DNA from 3 places in the Kocuria sp. MNB10 genome. Region 1 is predicted to be linked to each of the others. Evidence: riboswitches for the same ligand, from Rfam matches in the RefSeq annotation. Region 1 holds a riboswitch; each other region holds the start of a gene.
The links. A riboswitch is a leader RNA that binds a small molecule or an ion and turns the genes downstream of it on or off. The one in region 1 is predicted to bind cyclic di-AMP.
Positions count from the first base shown of each region.

Region 1 (9,733 bases):
GGTGGTCCGCATCCAGATCACCGATCCCGTGGATCCCACCCCTTATTGGTTGACCTCGACCCGTCACCCGGAGCGCATCGTCGAGATCCTCTCCGCCGGCTGAGACCGGCGTCCTGTGAGGGGCTCGTCCGGTGACCAGCTCTCAGAGGCTCCGGAGAGTATTGAGGATGGTGATGGGTGTCACCCAGATGGCCTCGGCTTCCACCGGGGCCAGATCGATCGCGGTGTGCTGGTTCCCCGGTACACCGGTGGTTCCGCTGGCTCCCTGGGCGATGACACGAAAAGGCCCGCCCGGCACGAGGCCGCAGGCGCGGAACCGGGTCAGGAGTTGCGGGTCGGCATCAGAGAGACGAACGATCTCGTATCGTCCCGGCCTCGCCCTGGTGAGCCGGGTGGTGTTGAGTGGGCGGCGGGTGCGTCCCTGCGCGGTGGGGATCGGGTCCCCGTGCGGATCGGCCGTAGGCTGTCCCAGCTGGGCGTCGATGCGCTCGATCATCGCGTCGGAGACGGCGTGCTCGAGACGTTCGGCCTCGTCGTGGACCTCCTCCCACGGATACCCCAGGGTGGTGACGAGGAAGGTCTCCAGCAGTCGGTGCCGGCGCACCATCGCGACCGCGTACGCGCGCCCCTGCGGGGTGAGGGTGACGGGTTTGTAGGGCTGGTACTCGACGAGCCCCTGGGCGGCCAGTCGCTTGACGGTGTCGGTGACGTTGGGGGCGGAGGTCCCCATCCGCGCCGCCAGGGCTGTGGTGGTGATCGGCGGGTCGCCCCATTCGGTGGCCGACCAGATCGCCTTGAGATAGTCCTGGGCGACCGGGGTGATCTCACTCAAGTCCATGGGATCCACGCTACCGAGTGCCGCGCCGGAGCTGCCGGGCCCACTCAATCGGCCCCGGTGGCGGTCAGGATGATCAGCGCCAGATTCAACGACACGATCAGGGCCACGACCACCCAGGCGGCGACAGTCAAGGCCACCTTGTTCACGAAGGCGCCCATCAGATCCCGGTTGCTGCTCAGTCGCACCAACGGGATCAGGGCGAAAGGGATGCCCAGGCTCAGCAGCACCTGGGACAGCACCAGCGCCCAGGTCGGGTCCACCCCGACGGCGATGATGACCAGGGCCGGGATCAGGGTGATCAGCCGGCGGGTGAACACCGGGATGCGCACGTGCAGCAACCCGCCCATGATCGCTGATCCGGCGTAGGAGCCCACCGAGGTCGAGGCCAGACCGGAGGCCAGCAACCCGATGCCGAAGGCGACCCCGACGGCCGGGCCCAGGGCGGCGGTGATCGCCGCATGGGCTCCTTCGATGCTGTCGGTGCCGGGCACCCCGGCGAGATTGCCCGCGGCCAAAAGCAGCATCGCGATGTTCACCGACCCGGCCACGAGCAGGGACAGCAGCACGTCCCACCGGGTGGCGGTCAGCAGCCGCGGCAGGGCCTCGGCGGGCACCGAGTGCCCGTGGCGGTCCCGCGCCAGGGCGGAGTGGGCGTAGATGGCGTGGGGCATCACCGTGGCCCCGAGCATGCTCGCGGCCAGCAGGACCGTCGGGGTGCCCTCGAACCGTGGGACGATCCCGGCGACGGCCTCGTCCCACGACACGGGGCCGAAGAACAGGCCGGTGACGAAACCGGCGGTGACGATCGCCAGTAGGCCGGTCACGACGAACTCGAAAAACCGAGGGCCCCGGCGGGTCTGCAGGACCAGCAGCAGCATCGAGATCACCCCGACGATCACGCCCCCGGCCAGCAGCGGGATCCCGAAGAGGATGTGCAGGGCGATCGCCCCGCCGATTACCTCGGCCAGGTCAGTGGCCGCGGCCACCAGCTCGGCCTGGACCCAGTAGGCCAGCCGCCAGCCCCGGGGCAATCGGTCGCCCAGCAACTCGGGCAGGCTCGATCCGGTGACCAGCCCGACCTTCGCCGAGAGGTACTGGATGAGTACCGCCATGGCATTGGCGGCCACCAGCACTCACACCAACAGGTACCCGTACTGGGCGCCGGCGGTGAGGTTCGCCGCGACGTTGCCCGGGTCCACGTAGGCGACCGCGGCCACGAAGGCTGGACCCAACAACCAGGGCAGCGGTTGGCGGCGCACCCACCGCTCTCCTGGGGAAGTGGCGGCAACACCTGTTGAGCCGGTGCGCCCGGTCCCGGTCCTCATAGAAAGTTAAGCTATACGAACTTTCCGGCGCGGGGAATGGGGGCCCGGCCTCGAGGGCTTGGTCATGCCCCCAAACGTGCGCGCGCAGGAGGGGCTGGGCGCCTCGACAGCCGATCACAGGGGCATGGAACTCCGGACGGTGCTGGTCTCCTGGGGTGGGGGAACTGTCGGCCAGTGGTGGGGTCCTGGGTTCAGGGGGTCAGCTCGCCCAGGGGTGCGGGGCGGAGTCGGCCGAGACCGGGCATGAACCGGCCGACATGAGCGGCGTAGGAGGCGTAGGCCTGTCGGTGGGTGCTCAGCAGGTAGGGCTCTTCGACGAGACGGACCTGCAGCTCCACGGCCACCAGCAAGCACAGCCACGCCGCTGCAGTGACCACGGTGGGCACCAGGAGGGTCAGGCCGGCCAGGGTGGTGAGCATCGCGGTGAAAATCGGGTTGCGGACCACGGCGAAAGCCCCGGTGGTGACCAGCTCGGTGCGTTCGGTGGCGTCGACACCCACCCGCCAGGAGGCGCCCATGCCGGCCTGGGCGGCTAGTACACCGAGGAAACCCACCACGGTGACGACCGCCCCGGCCCAGGACAGTGCTTGCGGGAGCCGGGGTGCGGCCACGGTGCCGGTGAGGGCCAGGACGGGCCCGGCCGCACCGAGAACCAGGGCGGCCGCGAACAGGATCCCGCCCCACCACTCGGGCGAGCCGGGCGCCCCGCTCACCCCGCGGAAGCCGCTGGAGCCGGTGCGGCGCCGGTGGATCCACGACCGCACACCGAAGGCGGTCACCAGGCCGGCCAGGTACAGGCCCAGCGCCAGAGCCGGGGCCACTTCCGACATCATCACGGTCCTCCTCGATCCGGCAAACGCAGCACGCCCCGGGTGACCCGCTGGTGCGCCCGAGGAGTGCCAGCAGGCCACCCCTCAACAGTACACAGAAACCTGTACCGTAGGGGGGATGACCGCGGTGACCCCCACCCATACTTCGGCCCTGTCCCGGTTGGGCCATGCTCTCTCGGACGGGACCCGGACCCGGATCCTGCTGTCCCTCCGAGACGCCCCGGCCCGGCCCTCGGAACTGGCTCAGGCCCTGGGGGTGTCCAAGCAGGTGATCTCCAACCAGCTGGGGTGCCTGCGCGGGTGCGGGCTGGTGACCTCCACCGCCGAGGGGCGCAGCACCTGGTACTCCCTGGCCGATCCCCGCCTCGGGGCTGCCCTGGGGGACCTGCTGGAGCTGGTGGTCACCGTGGACCCGACCTGCTGCTCCCCGGAAGGATGCACCTGCACATGACCTCCCTGACCCTGGACCCCAAGCCCATCGCCGATGCACGCCGGGCGGTGCTGCACCGCAGGGTGCGCTGGATCGTGGCCGGCACCATCACCTACAACGTGCTCGAGGCGGTCATCGCCCTGACCGCCGGCACCATCGCCTCCTCCTCGGCGCTGATCGGCTTCGGCCTGGACTCGATCGTGGAGGTCCTCTCCGCGGCGGCGGTGGCGTGGCAGTTCGCCGCCCCGGACCCGCACCGACGGGAAAAGGTGGCGATGCGGGTGATCGCGTTCTCCTTCTTCGGCCTGGCTGCCTTCGTCACCGTCGATGCGATCCGCGCCCTGCTCGGGGCCGCCGAGCCGGAACACTCCCCGGTCGGGATCGCCCTGGCCGCGGTGAGCCTGCTCATCATGCCGTTCCTGTCCTGGTTCGAACGCCGCACCGGCCGGGAGCTGGGCTCTGCTTCTGCGGTGGCCGATTCCAAGCAGACCCTGCTGTGCACCTACCTCTCCGCCGTGCTGCTGGTAGGCCTGGTGCTCAACAGCACCCTGGGCTGGTCCTGGGCCGACCCGCTGGCTGCGCTGGTGATCGCCGCCGTGGCGGTCAAGGAGGGGCTGGAGGCCTGGCGCGGAGACGCCTGCTGCACTCCCGTTGCGGTCCTCACCGCCGAGGACGGTGCACACTGCGGTGGATGCGGTCCCAACTGCGCCCACTGAGCACGGTCGGCACGCGTCGGCGCCCCGAGACGAGGACGCCGGGGCGCACGGCTTCTCAGGAACCGAGGTAGACGGAGATCGCGGCGAACAGCGCAACTCCGCCGGTGAGCAGGATCGGTCCCGGCACGCTGGTGTCGCCTTCGTGGGCTTGGTCGGGCATCTCCTCGACCACAACGCTGGCTAACGTTCCGCCAGTCAGTGCGAGCATGGACAGAGCCCAAATTTCCGGGGCTTGATGCAGCGCGAAATATCCCAGGATGGCCGCGGGCTTCGCTCTCGATCCACCCGCCGCGCCTTTTGAAGTGGCTCCTGTCCCCACCGCTGTGTGGGCGACGACTCCCCGCGCAGCGTCCACGCACCAACAAGCCACCTCACTCAAAGCGCAGAGCGCCCCGCCTTTCTCGGGAAATTAACAGGAAAAAGCCGACAACAATTCAGGTCTTCATCAAGCCTTGACCACTTCTTTACGATCTCTATACATTCCCGAATCGGATTGTGATTGTTTCGTAATCTCCTTGTACTCTTCAGTGCGTGCCGACCACTGATCCTGTCGGCGCCCTCGTGGCACATCGCCGAGTTCTGCCGGTGCTCGGGGTTCCTGAAGAGAAATCGCTTGGCAGAAGCGGGGGAACCATTACCGGTCCCGGTGTACCGGGGCCTTGGGGTTAAGTCTCAGAGCGCGTGCGTTCTGCGGCCGGGTGTCTCCCACCCGCATCCGACAGCTCACCTCGTAGGCAAAGGGAGGAACTCCACCATGTCGCTTTTCAAGCAGCACACTGCCCGTCACCGCGCCCAGACCTCCTCGCGCGCCGTGCGTACCACCACCGTCGTCGCCGCCGCCGGCGCAGCGCTGGTGGGCTCCATCGCTCCGGCCCAGGCCTACGCCGAGATCCCCGCCGCCTCCGGGTCCTCCTATGCGGCTCCGGCCTCGGCGATGGCCGATCTGGCCTCCTACACCACCCCGGCCCCGGTCGCCGCGCAGCCCGCCGCCCCCGTCGACCAAGCCCCGGCCCCGCAGCAGAGCGCCGCCACCTCGAGCGTGAGCCCGCAGTCCACCGCCATCACCGAGATCGCCCCGGCCGCCGGCGGCATCGTGGGCACGGCCATGCAGGGCGTGGGCACCGGCTACGTCTGGGGCGGGACCTCCTTCGGGGCCTGGGACTGCTCCGGATTCACCGGCTGGGTCTACGCCCAGAACGGCATCGACATCCCCCGCACCAGCTTCCAGCAGATCGCCGCCGCCACCCCGACGTCCAACCCGCAGCCTGGTGACCTGGTGTCCCAGAACGGCGGCAACCACATCGGCATCTACATCGGTGGCGGCAAGATGGTCTCGGCGCTGAACCCGACCCAGGGCACCTTCGTCCACTCCGTCAACGCCATGCCCGTCGACGGGTACTACACCTACCGGTGAGTCTCGCCGATGTGGTGAAGGCCGGCCGGTGGGCTCATCCGTCAGGTGCGGAGTGCCCCGCCAGGATCATCGTCGATGGACCGCATGGGTGCACTCGGATGGACCGCATGGGTGCACTCCGCAGCTGTAGCCGCAGACTCGAACGATTGCCACGATCCTGTCGATGTGCACACGCCAGCGAATCGGCACACGGGGAGCAGTCCTGCGGAGAGGATCGGAGAGTGCTCATGGCCTTGCCCTGTCTTCCGCTGGACGCGGGCAGTGCTTATCCTGCTCCGCCTCGGCATTGGAGCGAGAGCCCTTAGGGTGCAGCGATGGCTCGGGGGACGGGGATGCCGCAGTGGCGGACGGCACCCCCGTCCGCCCTCACCGTATGAATACGAGCTGGACATTGCCCGATCATCAAGGGAAGCCCCTCATCTCCTTTGATACAGATTCTGCTGTACGGTTATTGGATGAGGATCTTGTCCCCGGTCGCGGCGATGTCCCGTTTCGGCAAAGCACTGGCCGATCCCACCCGGGCCGCGGTGCTGCTGCAGCTGCAGCAGGGCCCAGCGGTGCCCTCGGAACTGGCGGCCCGGATCGGGGTGAGCCGGCGGATCGTGTCCAACCACCTGGCCTGTCTGCGCGACTGCGGGTTGGTCGTGGGCGTGCCGGTGGGGCGCAACGTGCGCTATGAACTCTCGGACCCCAAGCTGGCCCACGCGTTGGAGGACCTGCTGGGCACTATCCTCACCGTCGAACCGGTGTGCCGGTGCGGGACACCCGAGTGCGCCGCCGAGGCCCTCGCCGATGACGCCACCACCCAGGAGATTCCGGTATGAGCGGCGAGCACGATCATTCCCACGCCGGCGCCGGGCGGAGGGGGAAACTGGCAGTGGTGTTCGCCATCACCGCCACGATTATGGTCGCCGAGATCATCGGTGCGGTGGTCTCGGGCAGCCTGGCGCTGCTGGCCGATGCCGGGCACATGTTCACCGACTCGGCCGGGCTGCTCATCGCCCTCACCGCCGCGACCCTGGCGCTGAAACCGGCCACGGACAAACGCACCTGGGGGTACCAGCGCGCCGAGATCGTCGCCGCGGCCGCCCAGGCCTCGGTGCTGCTGGCTGTGGGCGGGTTCATCGCCGTCGAAGGGGTGCGCCGGCTGTTGGAGCCCCCCGAGGTCGAGTCCACGGCCATGCTGTGGTTCGGGGTGGTCGGGCTGGTCGGCAACATCATCGGGCTGGTCATCCTCGCCTCGGGCCGGGGGGAGAACCTGAACATGAAGGCCGCGTTCCTGGAGGTGGCCAACGACGCCCTGGGCTCGGTAGCGGTGATCGTCTCCGCGATCGTCATCGCCACCACCGGGTGGACCCGGGCGGATGCGGTCGTGTCCTTGTTGATCGCCGCCCTGATCGTGCCGCGGGCTCTGATCCTGCTGCGCGACACCATCGAGGTCCTGATGGAAACCACCCCGAAGGGCCTGGACCTCGAGCAGGTCCGCACCCGCTTGGAAGCCCTGCCGCACGTGGTCGGTGTGCACGATCTGCACGCCTCGCGCATCGACTCCGACACCCCGGTGCTCTCGGCCCACGTCACCGTCCACGACGGCTGCCTGAACGCTGAGCACGCCGGGGTCGTCCTGGCGGATCTGCAGGCCTGCGTGGCCCGTGACTTCGACGTAGCCATCGAGCACTCCACCTTCCAGATCGAACCGGCCTCCCACCGCCACGATGAGACCCTCCACCCCTAGCCCCCTCCACCGGTACGCCCTGCTGCCGGAGACAGAACGGACACCCCTGTGAGTACTACCGCCAGCCCGCCCACCCCAAAGCAGAAGCCCTCCAAGGCCAAGATCATCGTGTGGGTCCTCCTGGTCGCCGTCGTGGCCGCCGTGGCCATCCCGATCCTCATCGCCCGTGCCAACTCCACCCCCGAAACGGTGCCCCAGGGCCAGGGGCAGGTCGTGCGGGAGAACAGCCGGGTGCTCTCCCAGGCACCGGACGAACAGGCCGTGCTGGTGGAGTTCCTGGACTATGAGTGCGAAGGGTGCCGGGCCGCCTACCCCGTCATCGAGGAGCTGCGGGCCGAGTACGCCGACACCGTCACCTTCGTCCACCGCTACTTCCCGCTGCCGGGCCACCGCAACTCCATGAACGCCGCCCTCGCGGTCGAAGCCGCCGCCCAGCAGGGACAGTACGAGGCGATGTACCAGCGTATGTTCGAGACCCAGGAACAGTGGGGGGAGTCGGCCGAGGACCAGAGCGCGGTCTTCCGCGGCTTTGCCGAAGACCTCGGCCTGGACATGGCCGCCTTCGACGCCGCGGTGGCTGATCCGGCCACCCAGGAGCGCATCGAGCTCGATGTCGCTGACGGTGAGGCTCTGGGGGTGGGTGGGACTCCCACGTTCTTCCTCGATGGGGAAGTGCTCAACCCCGAGTCCCTGGAAGGCTTCCGGGACGCCGTCGAAACCGCAGCCACCGACTGACCCAATGGTCACCCCACCCCACACGCCCACCCCGCCGGTGGTCCTCCCCCCGCCTCCCGGCCCGACGCCGACTGGACGGCGCCGGCGCGCCATGGCTGCCGTCTACATCGGTATCGGGGTGGGGACCTTGGCCGTGCTGTGGGTGGCCCTGGGATCCTCCGGGGCCACCGCGCCCCGGGAAGTGCTCGATCCCGGGGTCCTGGTGCGCTGGGGGTTGCCGCTGGCCACGACCGTGCATCACCTGGCCATGGGCATCACCTGGGCCGGGCTGGTCTTCGCCACCACCGTGGTGCCCCGGTCCACTCCGGTCCCCGGAGCGGGACAGACCAGGGCCGAGCACCCGGCCTTCGCCCGGGCCATGACGGTGGCTGCGGCCGCGGCCGCGGTGTGGACCCTGGCGGCGGTGGCGATCATCGTGCTCAGCTACGCCGACACCATCGGGGCTCCCGTGTCCGGCTCGGCCGAGTTCACCGGGCAACTGGGTTACTACGTGACCCGCCTGATCCCCGGCCAAGCATGGGCCGTCACCGCGGTGGCCGCGGCACTGACCACCACCCTGGCCGTGCTCGTTCGTTCCCCGGCGGCGGTGGCCGCCACCGCCCTGGTGGCCCTGGCCGCCGTCATCCCGCTGTCCCAACTGGGACACGTGGCCGGGGTCGATGATCACAACGGGGCCGTCAATGCTCTGGCCCTGCACCTGCTCGGTGCCGGGATCTGGACCGGCGGGATCATCGTGCTCGCCCTGCTCGCCCCGCTGCTGACCGCCCCCGCCACCGGCCACGGGTCAGCCCGGACCGTGCTGGAACGCTTCTCGGCCCTGGCCGGGGTGGCTTTCGTCCTGGTGGCTGTCTCGGGAGTCATCAACACCGTCTACCGGATCGGTGGCTGGGACGGGCTGGACTCCGGCTACGGGGCGCTGGTGATCGCCAAGACGATCGCCACCGTGGCCCTGGGCGTGCTGGGGTACCTGAACCGCCGGGCGATCACCGCCGGCACCCCGACGCTAGGCCGGGTGTGGCGGCTGATCACCGTGGAGGTCTTCATCCTCTGCGCCGTGATGGCCCTGGGCGTGGCCCTGGCACGCACCCCCACCCCGGTGCCTCTGGAGAGACAACCTGACATCACCCCCGCGGAGATCCTCACCGGCTACCTCCTGCCCCCGCCCCTGAGCTTCTCCGGTTGGTTCACCCAGTGGCGCGTCGACTGGCTGTGGATCGCCGTGGCGATCCTCGCGGCTTGCCTCTACCTGGGCGGGGCCCGACACCTGCGCCGCACCGGCGCACCATGGCCGGTGGCACGCACGGCCGCATTCCTGGCCGGTCTGGTGCTGCTGGTCTACGTCACCTGCGGAGCGATGGCCCTCTACGCCCCGATCCTGTTCAGCGTCCACACCGCCGCCCACCTGCTGCTGAGCTTCCCGGTGCCGCTGCTGCTGATCGCCGGAGCGCCCGGCCGCCTGGCCGCGGCCCTGGTTCCGGTCCGCACTGACGGCAGCACCGGGTGGTGCGAGCTCGCCGCTGCATGGCGCACCTCCCGGGCCGGGGCCCTGCTGGCTCACCCGGCCCCGGCCGGGATCCTGATGCTGGCCGGGCTGGGCGTCTTCTACTACACCCCCGCCTTCGCCGTGGCCCTGCACACCCACGTCGGCCACGAGCTGATGAACACCACCGCCGTGGCCCTGGGCCTGATTTTCGCTACCGCCGCGCTGGC
Region 1 is NZ_CM133411.1:2,236,729-2,246,461, forward strand. It holds gene ACW9PK_RS10220 (DUF3093 domain-containing protein) at 1-103, shown strand, start outside; gene ACW9PK_RS10225 (metal-dependent transcriptional regulator) at 143-838, opposite strand; partial or broken gene ACW9PK_RS10230 (Nramp family divalent metal transporter) at 883-2,163, opposite strand; gene ACW9PK_RS10235 (methyltransferase family protein) at 2,355-2,996, opposite strand; gene ACW9PK_RS10240 (ArsR/SmtB family transcription factor) at 3,112-3,444, shown strand; gene ACW9PK_RS10245 (cation transporter) at 3,441-4,139, shown strand; gene ACW9PK_RS10250 (hypothetical protein) at 4,195-4,347, opposite strand; cyclic di-AMP (ydaO/yuaA leader) riboswitch at 4,735-4,888, shown strand; gene ACW9PK_RS10255 (C40 family peptidase) at 4,894-5,553, shown strand; gene ACW9PK_RS10260 (ArsR/SmtB family transcription factor) at 6,009-6,377, shown strand; gene ACW9PK_RS10265 (cation diffusion facilitator family transporter) at 6,374-7,288, shown strand; gene ACW9PK_RS10270 (DsbA family protein) at 7,337-8,023, shown strand; gene ACW9PK_RS10275 (cytochrome c oxidase assembly protein) at 8,115-9,733, shown strand, end outside.

Region 2 (9,733 bases), 990 kb from region 1:
CCTGGAGCTGGCGGTGGACAGGACGCCCACGGCGCGCGCGAACGGACGCGCCCGCAGCGGCGGGGGCAGCGGGCGCTCACGGGCCGCGGACACCCTGGACGAGGCCGCGAAGGAGACCTTCGAGGCGCTGCGGGAGTGGCGGACATCGGTGGCCAAGGAGAAGCAGATCCCGCCCTACATGGTGTTCTCGGACGCCACGCTCGTCGGCATCGTGGAGGCCGCCCCGGCCTCGACCGCGCAGCTCAGCGGCATCAGCGGAGTGGGCGCCAAGAAGCTCGCCGAATACGGGGACGCCGTGTTGGAGGTGCTGGGCTCCCCGGGGTCCTGACGGTGAGAACTGCCCCGGCCGTTCGGCGTCAGTCGGACGTGACGGAGGATATGCGGTCCACGATGGCCTCGGCCACCGCGGGGGCCTCCCGCTCGGGCAGCCAGTGCCCGGCATCGAGCTCGATGAACTCGTACGGCGCGTGCACGTACACCTCGGTCTCCTCCGCGGCCGTTCGGCCCAGGGCGGGATCCCGGTTGCCCCACACGAACGTGGTGGGCATCGTGATGATGCCGTTTCCAGCATTCTTACCGGTCACGCCGTCCTTGCGCAGCATGGCGCGGTACCAGTTGATGGGCCCGCGCAGGTCGTCCGCGGTGGCGAAGCGACGCTCGTAGCGTTCCGCGGCCTCCTCGGGGATGCCCGCACGGCGGGTGAGGGTTCCCACGCGACCGGCGAGCAGACGCTCCGGTACGGCGGGGATCTGGAACATGCCGATGTACCAAGATTTCTTGACCTGGTCCGGGGTCTTGAGCGCGTGCCCGAGCGCGGTGGGGTGCGGGGTGGACAGCACGGTCAGCGAGGTCACCCGCTCCGGTGCGCGCAGGGCGATGTCCCAGGCGAGCACCCCTCCCCAGTCGTGGCCCACCAGGTGGAACCGCTCCGCTCCGGCCTCGTCCGCGAGGGCCAGCGCGTCCCCGGAGAGCTCCTCGCGGCGGTACGAGGCCAGCTCGGTGGGTCGGGCGCCCGGGGAGTACCCACGCTGGTCCATGGCGAGAGTGCGCAGCCCCTGCGCGTTCAGCCGTGCGGCGACGTCGTCCCAGCCGCGGGCATCCTGCGGGAAACCGTGCAGCAACAGGACCACGGGGCCGTCCTCCGGGCCCTGGTCGAGAACGTCGAACGTGAGTCCCTGTCGCGTGAAGCTGGTGATCCGAGTCATGCCTCCACCCTATGGCGCACGGAGGGGCTCGTCAGCCGTGGCCCCGGACCTGGGGTGGGTCTGCGGCGGAGCGGGTCTAGAAGAACCCGATGACGCGCCCAATGATGACCAGGACGGTGAACGGTGTCACGACCACGGCCAGTCCGATCAGCACGACCTTGCCCACGGCGCCCTCACCGGGGCGCTCGCGGTCGAGGTGCTCTCCGGGCGGGAGCCCGTGGTGCGGGTGCTGCGCGCGGCGGCCGCTCACCGGGAGCTGCCCGTGTACCTGTTGAGCCGCCAAGTGCGGTTCGTGGCCGTCACGCAGGAGGTGCACCGCCGGATCGCCGCGCGCCAGCTCGAGCAGCTGGAGACGGACCGCCGCATCCACGAGGTCTTCACCCAGCTGACCCTGGAGGCTGCCCCGGTCCAGCGGATCGTTGTGGAAGCCGGGCGGCTACTGGGTGCCGAGGTCGTGTGGCGGCGGCGTGCGGCGTCGTCGTCACCGGAGGACAGGGGGGGCCGTTCCCGTGGTGGTCGCGAGGGAGACGGTCGGGTGGCTGTCCGCCGAGCCGCGGGGTGCCGGGCCCGCGTTGCGCGCCACCGTGCTGGAGCGGGCGGGGCAGGCGGTGGCGCTCACGCTGCTGTCCGAGCGCAGCCGCCGGAATGAGAAGCGCCAGGCGGAGACCGCCCTGCTGCACGAGCTTCGGCGCCCGTGGAACGTGGACGAGAACTCCGCGCGGCGGCGTGCGCGCGAACTCGGGATCGGCGTGCTGAGCGAGGCGGCCCCGGCCGCGTGGCTGCCAGTGGTCGTGCGCTGGGAGCGCCCGGCGGCGGCGCCGTGCTCGATGCGCTCGCATGGGCGCTGAGCCGGGAGCGCACGACGGCGCTTGCTGGCCGTCTTGGCGCTGCCTCCGTGGCCGTGCTGGTGCCGCTGGCCGCGCGCACCCCTCAGGGCGCCGTGGTGGAACGGGTGCTTACGGCGGCGGAGCAGCGCCTGGAGGGAGCGTGGCGGGTGCTCGCGGGGGTCTCCGATCCAGAGTCGCGGATGATTGGCGCGGCCGTCCGTCTGGATGAGGCCGAAATGATCGCGGAGGCCGCGGTGTCCCTGCTCGTGCGGGACGGTTGCGCGGAAGGTGGCCCCTCGCAGGACGGGACCGTGGCGGACCGCGCGGCACGGCAGGACGCCGCCCGGTCCGGTTCTGTGCGCTCCGGTTCCGCGCGGCGGCGGTGCTTCCGCGCACAGGACGTGCGGCTGCGCGGGCTGCTCGCGATGTTGCGCGGGGACGAGCGCGCGCAGATGTTCGCGCGCGCGGAACTCGGGAGCGTCCTGGACGTGGAGCGCCACGAGGACCGTGAGCTGTTGACACAGTTCCTGGCGTGCGACGGGAACAAGAGCCTGCTGGCCCAGCGGATCCACCTCTCCCGCCCGGCGCTCTGCGGGCGGCTGGCCCGGCTGGAACGCAGGCTGGGGGTGTCGCTGGACGATCCGGAGTCGCGGACGTCCCTGCACGTGGCGCTGCTGATCACGGAGGTGGAGGGGTGCTGAGGACGGCCCGGGCGGCGTCGTGCGCTAGGACTCGGTGGGGTAGTCGCGCGGCCAGCTGTGGCCGAGGGTGGCCTCCACGCTCTCGTTGAAGCGGCGGGTGAGACGGGCCAGCGCGGTGACGTCCTCCTGCGGCCAGTCCGCAATGAAACGCTGGTAGGACTCGCGGCGGACCTCCAGTTCCTCCGCAAGACGGCGCACGCCCTCCTCGGTGGGCTGGTGCTTCTTGGCGACGCCGCCCTCAGGGTCCTTGATGCGCTCGATCAGACCGCTCTTCATGGCGGCTGCGACCTGCCGGTGGACGGTGGAGATGTCCAGGCCGAAGGACTGGGCCAGCTCGGCCACACTCATGGGGCCGCCGGCCTGCAGACGGGCGAGGAGCACGGTGGAGCTGCGGTCCAGCGCCTCTCGGCGGGACTGGGGTGGCGCTCCCTGGAGGGCGTATCTCGAGAGCAGCATGTTCTCGTAGACGAGTTCGCTCACTGAGTCATCGCTGTGCACGGTTCCATCCTTTCATCCCCGGGTGGACGGCTTCCGAGGGGCTGCCGCCGTGGCAGCTCTCAACGGTAGGCGGGGCGGAAAGACGGGGGAGCGGGGTCGTCGACAAAAATTGCATAATACAAATCCTGGGGTAATATCTTGCACTATACAAACCCAAAAACTCCAGGAGGTGCCCGTGTCGGTCGACGCGAAGGACGACGTTCCCACAGGTCAACTGCCGGTTGTGGTGGAGCAGGCCACGCCCGGTCCCGCGCACTCGGCGGGCCCGGCACGGCTGGTCACTCCCACGTTCGTGGTGGCGTGGGTGGTCAACTTCCTGCAGTACCTGACCTTCTACATGCTGGTCACCACCATGGCGCTGTACGCGGTAAAGAGCTTTGCCGCCTCGGACGCGGTGGGCGGTTTCGCGTCCAGTGCGTTCGTGGTGGGGGCGACCGTCGCGCGGCTGGTCTCCGGATACCTCGTGGACATCCTTGGCCGCCGGAAGATGCTGCTGATCGCGCTCGTGGTCGTGGTGGTCGCGTGCGCGCTGTACCTGCCTGCCGGGTCTCTGCCCGTGCTGATCGGGGTGCGTCTGCTGCACGGTTTCGGGTACGCGTTCGCGAGCACCGCCGTCATGACGATCGCGCAGTCCGTGATCCCCGACTCCCGCCGCGGCGAGGGCACCGGGTACTTCGCGCTGGGCACCACGCTGGCCACTGCGGTGGGGCCCGCGCTGGGGCTCTTCCTGGTGGGTTCGCTGAACTACACGTGGCTGTTCTGGACGACCCTCGTCACCGCCGTGCTCGGCCTGGTGCTGGGTGTCTTCTTGCGGGAGCCCCTGGTCAAGCGTGAAGCCCAGGCCAACCAGGAGGTGGACAAGCAGCGCGCCGCCTTCTCGCTCAGCGACATCGCCCACCCGGCAGTGCTGCCCATCGGCTCCTTCATGCTGGTGGTGGGCGTCTGCTACGCGGGCGTCATCACCTACCTCAACGCCTATGCCGAGGACCGCGGAGTCACCACCGGCGCCGCTCTGTTCTTCGTGGCGTACGCCGTGGCCATGCTGATCATGCGCCTAGTGCTGGGCAAGGTGCAGGACCAGCGCGGCGACAACGTGGTGGTCTACCTGGGCCTCGTCTGCTTCGCTGTGGCCCTGGGCATCCTGGCGGTGGCCAACCAGGACTGGCAGGTGGTCGTGGCCGGCGCCATGACCGGTCTGGGCTACGGCACCCTCATGCCCGCCGCGCAGGCCATCGCCGTGAGCGCGGTGCCCGCCCACAAGCTGGGCACCGGCATCTCCACGCTGCTGTTGCTCATGGACGTGGGCGTGGGCGTGGGTCCCGTGATTCTGGGTCTGTTGCTCTCCGCCGCCGGTTTCGGGGCCATGTACGCGGTTCTCGCCGTGCTGGTAGTCGTTGCCGCCGTGCTGTACCACGCGGTTCACGGGCGGCACCCGCACGCCAAGCGGGGGCGGCTCGTGGTGGACTGAGGTTCGCTCTTTCGGGGGCCCGTGGTTTTCACTGCGGGCCCCTTTCCGTTGTACGGCTGCGTTCGGGGACGACGACGGTGAGGGGCCGGGTGGGCGCGTCTCGTCGTCTCCGCGCCAGGCGGTGCCCTCTCTTCCTGGATCCACTGGTCACGGGACCACCAGCACGGCACCCGCGCCTCCGCGCCCTCCGCCGGGTCCGGGGTCCAGGACTTGCCCGTGCGCGCACGGGGAGTGTGGGCCTCGGTCACCGGGAACCGCTGGGCGCTGCGGCACATGCTCCGACGACGGGCGGGGGTTGCGGGGGCTTGTGCCCCCACCAACCCCCGTGCCTCCAATGGGGATAATGGGGTTAGCGGCGTCGCTAAGTCTGCTGGTAGCCTAGACATAGCAACACCTCGATGGGTGCTTTACCTGGTGTCTCATGAGGAACTTTCGTTGCTATCGGAACACCGCGAGAGTTTGGTCGCTGGAACGGTGTTCGAGACTTTGAAGGCGGTCCCTGGCGGGGGGCCGCCTTCAGTCATGTGCGGGCGGGTATTCGTATTGGGGTAGATCGAGGCTCCGTGCTGCTTGAGCGACGATCCACCATGACATGCTCACGTCGTCCTGCGCCGCAGCGGAGCGGATGGCGGTTTCCACTTCCTGCGGGATCTGGATGACGAGGGGAACCATAGGCCCCAAGGCGCGAGGTATGCGGCGCGCCCCCTTGTCAGTCATGTGACAAAGTATGCCCCATGATTCTGCATTCGTACACAAACCGCCGCTGGTGTGTCGCCAGGCAGGCCAAAAACAGGAATCAGCTGACGGTGCGCAAGGCGTTCCAGTCGGTGGTGTAGCCGGGGGAGAGGGCTGCCTGGTGGTTGTCCCAGGGCTGGGGGCGCTGGTCGCGGATCAGCCCAAGCCGACCGTGCCGGTGCCGAACCGGGTGTTGACGGCGTCGATCAGGGACCCGATGGGCGCTGTGGTGGGGGCGGTACCGGGCAGGGGCGCGGCAGCACCGGTGTCGGTGAGCTCCAGGCACATCACCCCGGCGCGCATGTACGGGATCCCGTGCACCAGGTGCGGCTCCAGGGCCCTGCGGGCCGTAGCGGCCAGCGCCCCGGGCTCGTGTGTCGGAGCAGGCAGCCTTACATGAGCGTTGGGGTGGTGTGGTCAGGGCCTGGGCGGTGGGGTGAGGTGGCGGCGAAGACCGTCAGACGTGCGGCTTCCTGGTCCTCCTTGCGCAGCCGGCGCGCGGCCCGCTGGGCGAAATCGGCCACCGCCTCTGCGATCAGGGCAGGGTCGAGGATTGGTTCGGGGAAGGAGCGGGAGACCAGGATCTGCTGCTTGGTGGCGGTCTCTTCTTCCACGGGGATCGCCGGCACCGCGTTGAGCTCGAGCGCGGTGCGCATCAGCACCACGGAGAACCGATCGCGGATCCGTACCGGGTCAGCGTCGCGCAGCTCGGCGACGGTGGTGGTCCCCTGGGCTGCCAGGCGGCGGGCGGTGCGCGCGGCCACCCCCACACCTCGGTCACTGGCAGGGTGCCCATAAGCCGGCCCCAGAAGCCCGGCGGGGTGTTCTCCCAGTGCACCACGCCCCCGGTGGCGGGGATCTTCTTGGCCGCTTCGGTGGCCAGCTTGGCCAGGGTCTTGGTGGGGGCGATGCCCACGCTGACGGGCAGCCCCACGTTGCGCGCTACCAACCGCTGCAGCTCCCGGCCCCAGGCCAGCAGCTCGCGTGTGTGCCCGGGGGGAGGGGTCAGGAAGCACTCGTCGATCGAGTAGATCTCCTGTGCCTGGGCGTAGCGGTCCAGCAGAGCCATGGTGCGTTGGGAGAGATCGGCGTAGAGCGGGTAGTTCGAGGATCTACGCTGCAAGCCCCACCGGCGGGCATCGGCGGCGATCTTGAACCACGGATCTCCCATCTGGATCCCCAGGGCCTTGGCTTCGGCGGAGCGGGCGACCACACACCCGTCGTTGTTGCTCAGCACCACAGTGGGCTTGCCGAGCAGGGACGGGTCGAAAAGACGTTCGCAGGACACGTAGCAGTTGTTCACGTCCACCAGGGCGATCACGCCGAGCGCCCCACGGGGCGTGTTGGTATGTCGCGATGTTCGTTCTTGCGATGTTCCCTGTGCTTGGAGATCTGATCCCTGCCCATGAGAGCAGGTATAGCCGCCGGAGGCGACATCATTGCTGACCCCGCGTGAGGGGGCATGGGTGGGGGTCCGGAGGCCAGGGACCTAGCTTCCTCGAATCAGCGGCCGCGCCCACCCCGGGCGGTGTGCATAGCGAGGTCGCCTCGTCCTTGCCGAGCCGGTTCACTGCTGTCGATCGTGGAACTAGGCTCGGCGCACACGATCCGGATGCACCGGGAGGGGGAGTCCATGCCGAGGATGTCCGCTCTAGAAGCTTCGTGCTGCCGCAGTGCGCCATGGAGTCTTTTGGCCCGGCGAATGGTCCCCTGGGCGACCCAAGGCTTCCCCGTCACCGGGAACGTGCTGGAAATCGGCGGGGGCAGCGGGGCGATGGCCGAAGCGATCGTCCAAGCCAACCCTTGGGTGCGGCTCACTACGACCGACGCCGACCCGGTGATGGTTGAGGTTGCGCAGCAATGCCTTGTCAGATTCCCCCATGCTGAGGCCTGTCAGGCCGACGCCACCCGCCTGCCCTTCGAGGACGAGTCATTTGACACGGTTGTGAGCTTCCTGATGCTCCACCACGTCATCGAGTGGGAACACGCGGTGGTCGAGGGGTCCCGGGTTTTGCGGCCGGGCGGGGCATTGGTGGGATACGACCTGCTTGCCTCACGGATGGCCTCCTTGGTGCACCGGGCCGATCGCTCTCCCCACCGACTCATCGACCCCGGAGCCTTCGAACCAGTTCTCGACCAGGTCGGCCTGGAGCTCCTCGCCCTCCGGTTGTCCTTCGGTGGGCGGATTCTACGCTTTGTTGCCCAGAAGCCAGCTACGCGGTGACCTGCGTTGGCAACCAGGCCTGGACTGCGGGATGAGATCCCGTGCTGTGGGGGCCCTGTCGTTGACAGGGCCCCCACAGCACGGGGGCGGCTTCTCCGGGAGCCCCTGGGTGGATGCCCAAGGCATCCAGTGGTGTGGGTCAGCGGAAGGTGACGTAGCCGACCACGGGCATGGCGTTGACGTCGTGGACGAAGGTGCCCTGGGTCGGATTCAGCGCGGAGATCATCTTGCCGCCGCCCAGGTAGACCCCGATGTGGCCGCCACCGTTCTGGACGACAAGGTCACCGGGCTGGGGGTTGGCGGTCGGGGTACCAGCCGCCCACTGGGCCTGGCTGGTGCGGGGGATCTCGATGCCGTTCTGGGCGTAGACCCACTGGGTGAACCCGGAGCAGTCCCAGGCGCCGAAGGCGGTACCACCCCAGACGTAACCACCGCCCACACCCTGCATGGCGGTGCCCACGAGCCCGCTCCCGGAAGTGGAGACAGCAGTAGTGTCGGTGGACTGGACGGAAACATCCGAGGCCGAGGCCATCTGCGGCGTCGAGGCCGCCTGCGCCCCAGGGGCCGGGGTGGCTGCCGGGACGATCGGGGCCGCGGCGGGGGACGAGGCCAGGGTCGCCACCACGGGGGCGGGGGTGGAGGAGGCGGTGTTCGAGGGGGTCGGTAGCTCGGCGTAGGCCTGGGCGGGTGCCACCGAGCCGAGCACCGTCGCACCAGCGGCGGCTGCGAGAGTGGTGCGGCGAACGAGGCGGGACGGGGTCTGGGCGCGGTGGCGAGCAGTACGGCGCTGGAACATGGGCATGAGTGGATTCCTCCCTTTGCCTGCGAGGTGAGCTGTCGGATGCGGGTGGGAGACACCCGGCCGGGCGGACGCGCGCGTCCGGCCGGCTTAACCCCCAGGCCCCAAGGGCGGGACCGTGTATGGTTCCCCCGCTTCTGCCAAGCGATGTCTTTTCAGCGGACCCCGGGCACCGGCAGAATTCGGCGATGTACCCGGGGATGCCAACCGGATCGGCGATCGGCACGCAGAGGACAGTAGCGAACAGATAACGGAAAAGTCACGTTACGGTTACGGCCGCTCCTCCCCCCTTGTTTCACCGCCGAGCGGGACGGAGAGACGCTCGGGAGTGACAGCCGAGGCGGCGGCCGCCTTCTACTCGCGCCCCAGCACATTGCTGCCGAAGAGGTGCATATCTGACGGCGACTAGCGGATTTACGCGGTGTGCGCCCAGGCCCTCCTGTACCTGCGGCTCCGTCAGAGGGGTGCAAGAGCGCAGCTGCCAGCCCCTGCCGCCCCACAGGGATTGGTAAGAAAAGGCTAGGAAATCATCCAGGCTATTTTCAGGAAGTCGTTCTCTTCCGGCGGCGCGAGAGAGATTTCTTCATGAGATCTTCATGGTTCCTATGCATCTTTCACAAAAGGAAATGGATGCGTGGCGTGGCGCGCGCCTCGCTCTCGGGATTTCTTCACGGAATCTTCAAGGAGTAAGTGCTTCATCCGGCCAGATCCGCAGTTTGCTGTCGGTTGTATGGCGGATTGGCTCCGGCCGGTTCGTCTCCTCGGCCGAACCGACGAAGGAGCAAGCCATGACTCATCATGTGACGTCGATGCTGGAGACCTACCCGAAGGACCTGGGCGGGGTGGACGAGGAGAAGCTAGCCGCCTGCATCGAGGCCTGTTTCCAGTGCGCCCAGACCTGTACCGCCTGCGCCGACGCGTGCCTGTCCGAGGACATGGTCGCGGAGCTGACCAAGTGCATCCGCACCAACTTGGACTGCGCGGATCTGTGCGAGGCCACCGGGCGGGTTCTCTCCCGGCACACCGGCTACGACGCGAACATCACCCTGGATGCGATCCGGGCCTGCCAGATGGCCTGTAAGGCCTGCGCGGACGAGTGCGAGAAGCACGCCTCGATGCACGAGCACTGCCGGATCTGCGCGGAGGCCTGTCGGCGCTGCGAGGCCACCTGCGCCGAGCTGGTCGCCGCCCTGGGCTGAGCCTGCCCCCGCGGACCCATCACCCGGGTGGCGGACGGCGGTGAGAAGCTCCGGGGCTGGCTGGGAGCGAGGCCGCG
Region 2 is NZ_CM133411.1:1,243,381-1,253,113, reverse strand. It holds gene recQ (DNA helicase RecQ) at 1-328, shown strand, start outside; gene ACW9PK_RS05635 (alpha/beta fold hydrolase) at 357-1,205, opposite strand; gene ACW9PK_RS05630 (hypothetical protein) at 1,282-1,575, opposite strand; gene ACW9PK_RS05625 (hypothetical protein) at 1,715-2,053, shown strand; gene ACW9PK_RS05620 (helix-turn-helix domain-containing protein) at 1,981-2,733, shown strand; gene ACW9PK_RS05615 (MarR family winged helix-turn-helix transcriptional regulator) at 2,758-3,231, opposite strand; gene ACW9PK_RS05610 (MFS transporter) at 3,407-4,699, shown strand; gene ACW9PK_RS05605 (DUF4113 domain-containing protein) at 5,591-5,755, opposite strand; gene ACW9PK_RS05600 (DinB/UmuC family translesion DNA polymerase) at 5,827-6,090, opposite strand; gene ACW9PK_RS05595 (Y-family DNA polymerase) at 6,090-6,755, opposite strand; gene ACW9PK_RS05590 (class I SAM-dependent methyltransferase) at 6,897-7,658, shown strand; gene ACW9PK_RS05585 (C40 family peptidase) at 7,798-8,460, opposite strand; cyclic di-AMP (ydaO/yuaA leader) riboswitch at 8,466-8,614, opposite strand; gene ACW9PK_RS05580 (four-helix bundle copper-binding protein) at 9,246-9,656, shown strand.
Region 2: another riboswitch for cyclic di-AMP. It lies ahead of ACW9PK_RS05585 (C40 family peptidase); the one in region 1 lies ahead of ACW9PK_RS10255 (C40 family peptidase).

Region 3 (9,733 bases), 1.2 Mb from region 1:
ACATGGAGCGGGACTCGGCGCGCGTGAGGTACAGCCGTTTGCGCGCCCGGGTGATCCCCACGTACGCGAGGCGGCGTTCCTCCTCCATGCTCGAGGCGTCGGCGAAGCTGCGCTGGTGCGGGAAGATCCCGTGCTCCATGCCCGTGAGGAACACGACCGGGAACTCGAGTCCCTTGGCGGTGTGCAGGGTCATGAGCGTCACGACCCCCTGGGAACGCGCTTGCGCGACCTGCTCCGCGATCTGCTGGGCACTCGCGCCGCCCTCGGGTTCGGGCTGGGTGGGGATCTGGTCCGCGTCCGCCACGAGGGCCACGTGTTCCAGGAACTCCCCGAGGCCCGCGTCCGGGTGGTCCTTTTCGAACTCGCGCACCACGGCCACGAGCTCCGCGAGGTTCTCCACACGGGACTCGTCCTGCGGGTCGGTGGACGTACGCAGGGCCTCGAGGTACCCGGACTGTTCGAGTACGGCCTCGAGAACCGCGGTCACCGAGGCGCCCTGAGCGAGTTCCGCGAGATCGTCCATGAGCTGGGAGAACTTCTTGATGGCGTTCGCCGAGCGAGTGGCCAGGGCGGGTGCCTCGTCCAAGCGGTGCATGGCCTCGGAGAAGGAGATGCCCTCGCGGTCGGCGAGCGCCGCGATCGAGCCCTGGGCGCGGTCCCCGATCCCTCGCTTGGGCTCGTTGATGATGCGCCGCACGGTGATGTCGTCCGCGGGGTTCGCGATCGCGCGCAGGTAGGATATGGCGTCCTTGATCTCCTTGCGCTCGTAGAAGCGGGTCCCGCCCACCACCTTGTAGGGCAATCCCACGCGCATCAGGATCTCCTCGAGGGAGCGCGATTGTGCGTTGGTGCGGTAGAACACGGCGACGTCGCCGGGGCGGATCCCGTGCTCGTCCTGTAGCGTGTCGATCTCCTCCGCGATGAAGCGAGCCTCTTCGTGTTCGTTCTCAGCGGCGTACCCGATGATGGGGGCGCCATCGCCTTCCGCGGTCCACAGTTTCTTGTCCCGGCGGTCCGCGTTCTGGGAGATCACGGAGTTGGCCGCGGAGAGGATGTTCTGCGTGGAGCGGTAGTTCTGTTCCAGCAGGATGGTGCGTGCGGAGGGAAAGTCCCGCTCGAAGTCCGTGATGTTGCGGATGTCCGCGCCGCGGAACGCGTAGATGGACTGGTCCGAGTCCCCCACCACCGTGAGTTCGGCCAGCGGGATCCCGGAGTCATCCGGGTGGTTCTCGGAACCGCCTCCCACGAGTTCCCGCACGAGCGCGTACTGGGCGTGGTTGGTGTCCTGGTACTCGTCCACGAGCACGTGTCGGAAGCGGCGTCGGTAGTACTCGAGCACCTGAGGGAACGCGCGGAACATGTGCACGGTCTCGCCGATGAGGTCGTCGAAGTCCATGGCGTTGGCCGCGCGCAACCGCTGGGTGTAGCCCCGGTAGACCCGGGCCACGGCGGACTCGAACGGGTCCGAGGAACTCGCGCGGGCCAGGTAGGTCTCGTCGTCCACGAGCTCGTTCTTGAGGGCGGAGATCTTGTGCTGGATGGCCTTGGGCGCGAACCGCTTGGGGTCCAACTCATGCTGCTTGGCCACCTGGGTGATCAACCGCAGGGAGTCCGCGGAGTCGTAGATGGAGAAGTTGGTGGACAGCCCCAGGGTCTTGGCCTCGCGGCGTAGGATCCGCACGCACAGCGAGTGGAACGTGGAGATCCACATGGAGCGCGCGGACTCCCCCACGAGATCCACGATCCGCTCCCGCATCTCCGCGGCGGCCTTGTTCGTGAACGTGATCGCGAGGATCTCCCCCCGGCGGGCGCGGCCCGTGGCCAGCAAGTAGGCGATCCGGTGCGTGAGGACCCTGGTCTTGCCGGAACCGGCACCGGCCACGATGAGCAGCGGGGAACCCGCGTGCTCCACGGCGGCGCGTTGGGGGTCGTTCAGTCCCTCCACGAGTTGAGCCCCGGATGCCGGGGTGGGCTGGGAGAACTCGTCCGAGTCGGGCGCGTTCGCCGAGCGCACCGAGGCCGCGGACAGGAGGGGATTGTCAGAGAGGAAGTCCATGGTGGCACCAGTTTAGCCAGCGGTGGGGACGCCCTCACCGGCCCGTGGACAACCCCGGATCACACGTAGCGCGGTTCCAACAGGTGGCGCCCGTTGGCGTCCTCGACCCACAGGTGCGAATCCGCGACGGTGACCCGCGCCGGGGCCTGCAGCACGACGTCTTCGTCGAGGTCGTCCCCGTCCTGGTCGGGCCCGCCGTAAATGGTGAAGACCTCCCCCGCGGAGGGGTCCAAATGGCGGATGGCGTCGTTGCCGGTGTCCGCGACCACCACGGAACCGTCGTAGAGGATCTGCAGGTCCTCGGGGCGGGCGAGCTTGGCGTCCGCCGCGGGGCCGTCCTGGTACCCGGCACCGTGGCGGCCGATGACCGTGACCACGTGGGGATCGCCGTCGGGCCGGTCCGTATCGATCGCAATGTAGCGCAGCGCGGAGGAATCCTTGTCCACGAGCCACAACTTGCCGTCACCGGCCTCGGTGATCGAGACCGTGGCCGCGAACTTGGCCTGAGCGATCTTCCCGTCCCGGCGGCCGGGCTCACCCGTGCCGCCGTACTCCTGGAGGGCGTCGGTGTACGGGTCCCAGCGGAACAACTGGTTCTTGTCCGGAACGGCGGCGATCACGGCGGAGAGCTTGTGGGACCACACGATGTCCGCGATCCGCGCGCCCTCCAGGACGGAGCAGTTGATCCTGCGCCGGACCGTGGTGTGATCGGCCTCGTACAGGGTGAGTTCCGTGCCGTCACCCGCGCTCATGAGCAGTCCGTCCGGCAGGCCGATGGAGAGTTCCATGACCATCACCACCCTTCCGCAGTGCCCGCGGGGCACCTGTTCACCACCTCGTCATCGAGCGTGGTACCCGTAGTCATTCACAGTACAACCCGGGGGATAATGGGGCCATGGGTATGACCAGAGCGCAGAAGGCCAGGAAGTACGGGGAGAACGCGGGCTCCGCGAAGGCGGGGTCCTCGCCCGCTCGTGCACCCCGAGTGCGCCCCGCGAGCGTCCACGAGATGCGCCCCGGTGAGCTCGCCGCGGAACCCACCAAGGCGTCGTCGGCCGGGATCCTGGTGGGCGTCGCGTTCTTCGTGGGTGCCGCGCTGTGGCTCTACTACCACCTGCTCGTGCTGCAGGGCGTCTCCGGAAACCTTGCCGGCGGCGTCACCGCGCCCGAACTCATGGCCGGCGGTTTCTCCCAGGGCCACCTCGCGGACTTCGCCCGCGGCCTGGGTGCGGACGGCCGCACCGAGTACGAGGGCGTGCACGCGACCACGGGGCTCTTCACTCCCCTTCTCATGTGCCTGGGCTGGCTGCTGTTCACCGGGCTCAACACCCCGCAGCGCGCCCGCAAATGGGTGTACTGGGCGGTCATCCTGGTCTACGCGGTGGTCTTCCTGGTGGGCAACACCGTGCTCGACGCCGCCGTGGCCGACCCCGCGGACGCGTCCGCCGTGGCACTCGCCTCGGGGCTCGTGATCGCGCGGTGGGTGTTGTTCGCTCTGCTCGTGCTGATCGCCGTGATCGTGGCGGTATCCGTGACGCGCCGCAAACTCGACGACTTCTCCGAGGGCAAGCTGCCGGGCCAGCGTCCGCGCGCCTGAGCTCAGGGATACACCCCTCGCGCTTCCCCACACCGCGATTCAGCTGAGCTGACGCAGGTCTCAGGGCCGCGGGCTGCTTTTACTCCACTCGTACATCCCCGTTGACGTGCGGGGTCGGCCATCCTCACCGGGCGGGCGGGTTTCGCTGGGCGGGTCGGCCGGTTGTGGGAATGCACTGCGGGAATGACGACGTCCCGCCCGTTATCGGGCGGGACGTCCTCGGTGCCCCCGATTGGATTCGAACCAACGACACCGGCTTTAGGAGAGCCGTGCTCTATCCCCTGAGCTACGGGGGCAACACTGCACCACTGTATCGGCGGCGCGTTCCCCCCGCGAGTTGAGAGCACATCGGAACAGCGCACAATGGAGCCATGACCGTCTACATCGATCCACCCCGATGGCCCGCGCACGGCACGGTGTTCTCGCACCTGATCTCCGACACCTCCCTGGCCGAGCTGCACGAGTTCGCCCGCGGCCTGGGGGTCTCGGAACGTGCCTTCGACCGCGACCACTACGACGTCCCCGCGCACCGCCACGCTGACGCTGTGGCCGCGGGTGCCCTCGCTGTCGACGGCAAGAAACTCGTCCGTGTCCTGATCCACAGTGGCCTGCGGGTCCCCGCACGACGCCGCCCGGCCAAGCTCGCGGTGACCCTCACGCGCCGCTGGGCGCACCACTTCCCCGAGCATCCCGACCTGGGTGCCAAGCTGCTGAGCCGCTGGAGCGAACCGCACCGCGTCTACCACGGGCCTTCGCATCTGCTGAACGTGCTGGAAGGCATCGACCGGCTCACCCACGGCGCCCCGAGCGCGGAGCTCGTGCTCGCCGCGTGGTTCCACGATGCCGTGTATGACGGGCAAGCAGGTCAGGACGAACGGGACTCCGCCGAGCTGGCCCGGCAACGACTATCAGGCCCGGAGTGGCCCGCGGCCATCGGGCGCCGCGTGGCGGAGCTCGTGCTCGTGACCGTGGACCACCGCCCGGATCCGAGCGACGTGGACGCCTGTCGACTCGTGGACGCGGACCTGTCCGTGCTGGGCGGCAGCGAGAACGAGTACGAGCGGTATCGGACCACGGTGCGCCGCGAGTACGCCCACGTCCCGGACGAGCAGTTCAGGGCGGGCCGCGCCGAGATCCTGCGCGGACTCCTGGAAAAAGACACGTTGTTCCACGATCCTCGTGCGGTGACGTTGTGGGAGGCCCGCGCCCGGGAGAACCTGGAACGGGAGATCACGCAGCTGATCGCGGCCTGAGCCGGCCTTCGAGGTCGATTGGAAGTAACGGGGGACGGAGAGAACTCACCGCCGCGTGGAGCTCGGGGCCGGGCTGGACGGCCACGCGGACCCGTACGAATACCCAGCGACGTCGACCCGGCTCTCCGGTGGGTGGGTCTGCGACGAGCGCCGACAGCGGCGTGCCGGCTCCCCGGTGGGACGGGCTCAGCTGCGACGATCGGCGACGTCGTCGCCCGGCGCTGCGGGCGAGGTGGGCTGGGCTGCCCGGGCGGCCGCGCGGCGTCGCCGGAAGACGACCGTGGCGACCACGAGGCCGATGATGATCCCCACGCCACCGAAAACCGACAACCACATGGCGGCGTGACCCACGAACGCGGCCACTATGAACCCCACGACGATCCCCGGGATGGCACCGGCAACCATGCCCACGGCGTAGTAGGTGAATTCCTGGTCCTGCGGGGTGCGTGCGGCGGTGGAGAGATCGGAGGGCATGGCGTCCATTCTACGGGCCGGGGCTGCGCGATCGCTGGGGCCGATCCGCGATCGACGCCTGCACGAAGGGGGGTCGGGTGCTAGGTGGGCCGAGTGATCACCGCTGCCGGTCCACGTCCGGGTTCCAAGTTCCGGGTTCCGGGCACGAAAAAACGCACGGACCCTGCGGTCAACAGGGTCCGTACGTTCTCTATCGCTCTCATCGGGATCGGGTACACAACCGGTCCCGACTCGACACGAGGTGTGGCGCCGCGCGGATCAGCGCTGTGCCGAACTCGATCCGGTTCAGCCGACGCGGATGAACTCGGGGCCGGAGCCCACGTAGGCGCTGGTCTTCACGGTCTGGTTACCGTTCCAACCGCCGTGGATGGCCTGGCCGTTACCGGCGTAGATGGCCACGTGAGCCATGCCGGAACCGCCGTTGGCGTAGTAGGCGATGTCACCGGCGCGGGCCTGGTCCGCGGAGACCTGGGTGCCCAGCGACTTGTAGCTGGCCGGCCAGCCGTGGTGGTTGATGCCCACGGCCTTGAGGGAGTTGGTCACCAGCATGGTGCAGTCCTGGGACACACCGAGCTGAGCCTCGGCGGCACCCAGGATGGCCTGGCCCTTCGCGGAGCCGGACACGGAGGAGGCCTTGGCGGCGGGAGCAGCCTGAGCCTTGGCCTGAGTGTTGGACTGGGTGGTCGCCTGGGTGGCGGCGGGAGCAGCCTCGGCCTTCGCCTGGGTGTTGGACTGCGTGGTCACCTGGGTGGCGGCCTGAGCCTGGGGGGCAGCCTGCGCCTTCGGAGCGGCCGGGGCCTGCGGAGCCTTGTAGGACGCGGGCTGGGCGGCAGCGGCACCCTGGGCGGGGGCGTAGTTCGGGATCACCGGGGAAGCCACAGCGGCGCGCTGCTCGGCGGCGGCCTCCTTGGCAACGGTCTGAGCGGTGGCGGGAGCGGCGTGGCGGCCCTGGGCCACCGGAGCCTGCTCGGCGACCGAGGTGACGTTCTCGGAAGCGGTCACGACGGTGGGGGCTGCAGCCGGAACGGCGGGAGCCTGCAGCGGGGTCACGTCGGCCACGGGAGCGGCCTGGACCACGGAGGGCTGAGCGGGAGCCTGAGCGGCGGGCTGCGCCTTCTCGGTCTTCGCGGCCTTCTGCTCCTTGGCAGCGTTCTCCTGGGCCTTGTCGGCCTTGGCTGCGGGCTCCGCGGAGACGGTGTTATCGGAGGCGGGAGCCTCGGACACAGCGGCGGCGGGGGCCTGCTCGGAGGCATTCTGCGTGGCCTGCACGGACACGGTGGTCGCGAGGGCCAGACCTGAGAAGGCCGCGACGGCGGCGACGGTGCGGGCCTTACCCGCGAAGAGGCCCTTGGCGGCGTGAGGAGCGGTTTCGTTCGACATTCGTGTGGTTTCCTAACACGTTCGTGTCCACCCAGGGCACGGAGGTGTGCGGTGACCGGCACATCCGTCAGGACGCAGCAGCGGTGCACGGATTTGGGCGGGAGATTACGTTCGGTTTTCAGGTGGTTCCGGCGCGGTGTGCCGGCCGAGGTCCGGGGACCCAGCCAGCACACCCGGCCGCAATGTGGCTCGGTGTAGACCGCGCATCATGCTCGCGCGCGGTGTCACCGGGTCACCGGAAGGTGTAGTAACCATCCAGCTGCATGGCATTCACGGAGTGAACCTGAGTGCCCTGCGAGGGATTGAGAGCGGAGATCATCTGGCCGTTGCCGATGTAGATCCCCACGTGGGAGCCGCCGTTCTGGGAGACCAGATCGCCGGGCTGCGGGTTGGAGGTGGGGGTGCCAGCGGCGAACTGGGCCCAGGTGGTGCGGGGCAGGTTGATGCCGTTCTGGGCGTAGGCCCACTGGGTGAAGCCGGAGCAGTCCCAGGCCTTGAAGCCAACGCCGCCCCAGACGTACGCGCCGCCGATGCCCTGGTAGGCGGTGCCCACCAGACCACCCGTGGAGTGGTTCGACTGGGTGCTCACGCTGGCGGCGGAGCCCACGGTGTTGGTGGTCTGCATGGTGTACGACGCGTTGTAGGCCTGCACCGAGGAGGTGGACGCCTGGTAGCCGTAGGACGCCGTGGAGCCCAGATCGATGGGACCGCTCGAGGCCTGCGCGGGGGCCGCGAGGCCGACCACGGCGGCACCAGCGACGACCGTACCGATTGTGGTGTTACGCACGAGGTGCGACTGCGTCTCGGCGCGGTGCCGGGCAGAGTTCTGCTTCATGAAAGACATGTGTGTTCCTCCCTGCGCCTACGAGGTGAGCTGTCGGGTTCGGATGGGAGACATCCGGCCGCACGCACCTAGGTGCCGTGCTGGCTTGACCCCAAGGACCCGTCGGATTGCAACGAGCCCGGAAGTGGTTCCCCCGCTTCTGCCATGCGGATGTTCTGTGTACGGGTCCCGGAGCGCATGGCAGAACTCGGCGAACGCTCGGGAGTGGCGATCCGACCAGTGATCGGCACGGGCATGACTGTACAGGATGGATAACGAAAATGTCACGTTTTGATTACAGCCGGTCACGCATCGGGCATCGGTCGTTATGAATCACCGTGGATTACCACGACCGTCGATATCAATCGGCCGCCTCAACACGCCCGCCCGCTCGAAAGCCCACACCACGAAAAAAGCTCCTGACCTGCGGTGATACAGGGCTCACCCAGTGAGCGAAGGTCGAAACCGCACCGATCACCCGTGATTGTCCACACAGTCGAAAGGTCACGGTCAACTTCTCGAAGATCACGGCGCGTCGCGTTCCGACGTCACCGGAAGCAACCGCGAAGAGACGCAGCGGCGATCAGGCCTCGGCGGCGGCCACCCGAATGGCGCGCGCGGTGGCGGAGTCCAGGTCCAGGGACACTCCCGAATCGACCCGGGTCACCACGACCCGATTCTCGTTCCCGGGGTTGATCTCGGCCGTGACCCTGGAGCCCGTGAGGATGCCCGCGGAGCTGAGCATCTCGATGAGTTCCTGATCCGCCTGCACCACTTCCGGCAGCAGCCGGACTACGTACTCCGTGGAGTCCTGGGCTCCGGCGACCTCGAGCAGGGTGAGGCCGTCGAAGACCTCGGCCGCGGCACCGGTGCCGTTGTGCTCGCCCCGCCCCGGGATGGGCGTGCCGTACGGGGAGTTCTCGGGATCCCCCAGGAGGTTCACGAGCCGCTGTTCCACGCGCTCACTCATCACGTGTTCCCAGCGGCAGGCCTCCTCGTGGACGTGCGCCATGTCCAGGCCCACCACATCCGCGAGGAGTCGTTCGGCGAGCCGGTGCTTGCGCATCACGGACACAGCGGTGGTGCGCCCGGCCTCGGTGAGTTGCAGGGAGCGGTCCGGCGCGACCGAGAGCAGGCCGTCGCGCTCCATGCGGGAGACGGTCTGAGACACGGTGGGGCCGGAGTGGTGCAGGCGTTCCACGATGCGGGCTCGCATGGGGGTGATCCCCTCTTCCTCCAGCTCCAGCACCGTGCGCAAGTACATTTCGGTGGTGTCGATCAGATCGCCGCTCATGGTTCGTCCTCAGATTTCTGCGCACCACAGCGCGCGGGTCAACGACCCCCGGTGGGGGCTGCCGTTCAGCCTAGTCTGAATGATTCAGGATAATTATAGCCAGTGGGTGTCCTTGCGGCAGGCGTCTCGAACGCGCCATCGACTCCCCGGGCGGGCACAATGGGGGACACACCCGACCGCCCGCCAGAGGAGCCTTCGTGACCAGCATGCCCGTGATCCCCCCGTCCCTGTTGCCCGCGGATGGCCGTTTCGGCGCGGGCCCGTCCCGGGTGCGGGCCGAGCAGGTGGCCGCGCTCGAACGCGGTGGCAGCACACTGCTGGGTACGTCCCACCGCCAGGCCCCGGTCAAGAACCTGGTAGCGCAGGTGCAGGAGCGCCTCGCCGAGTTCTTCGCACTGCCCGAGGGGTACGAGATCGTGCTGGGTCTCGGTGGGTCCAGCACCTTCTGGGACAGCGCGGCCTTCAGCCTCGTGTCCCGGCGCGCCGAGCACCTCAGCTTCGGGGAGTTCGGCGCCAAGTTCGCGCACGTGACGGATCGCGCACCGTTCCTCGAATCCTCCGTGGTCATCGAGGCCCCGGCCGGTTCGCGCCCCGAGGGGCCTCGCGTGGCGCCCGGGGTGGACGTCTACGCGTGGCCCCAGAACGAGACCTCCACCGGCGTCGCCATGCCCGTACAGCGCGTTCACGCGGACGACGGCGCTCTGACGGTCATCGACGCGACGTCCGCCGCGGGTGGGATGGCGGTCGACCTCTCTGAGACCGATGTCTACTACTTCTCCCCGCAGAAGAACTTCGGCAGTGACGGTGGGATCTGGTTCGCCGCCTTCTCCCCCGCCGCGCTCGAGCGGGTCGAGCG
Region 3 is NZ_CM133411.1:607,396-617,128, forward strand. It holds gene pcrA (DNA helicase PcrA) at 1-2,056, opposite strand, end outside; gene ACW9PK_RS02705 (NHL repeat-containing protein) at 2,116-2,844, opposite strand; gene ACW9PK_RS02710 (hypothetical protein) at 2,952-3,653, shown strand; tRNA gene ACW9PK_RS02715 (tRNA-Arg) at 3,877-3,949, opposite strand; gene ACW9PK_RS02720 (DUF4031 domain-containing protein) at 4,025-4,906, shown strand; gene ACW9PK_RS02725 (hypothetical protein) at 5,093-5,380, opposite strand; gene ACW9PK_RS02730 (NlpC/P60 family protein) at 5,666-6,760, opposite strand; gene ACW9PK_RS02735 (C40 family peptidase) at 6,993-7,604, opposite strand; cyclic di-AMP (ydaO/yuaA leader) riboswitch at 7,608-7,766, opposite strand; gene ACW9PK_RS02740 (metal-dependent transcriptional regulator) at 8,167-8,877, opposite strand; gene serC (phosphoserine transaminase) at 9,084-9,733, shown strand, end outside.
Region 3: another riboswitch for cyclic di-AMP. It lies ahead of ACW9PK_RS02735 (C40 family peptidase); the one in region 1 lies ahead of ACW9PK_RS10255 (C40 family peptidase).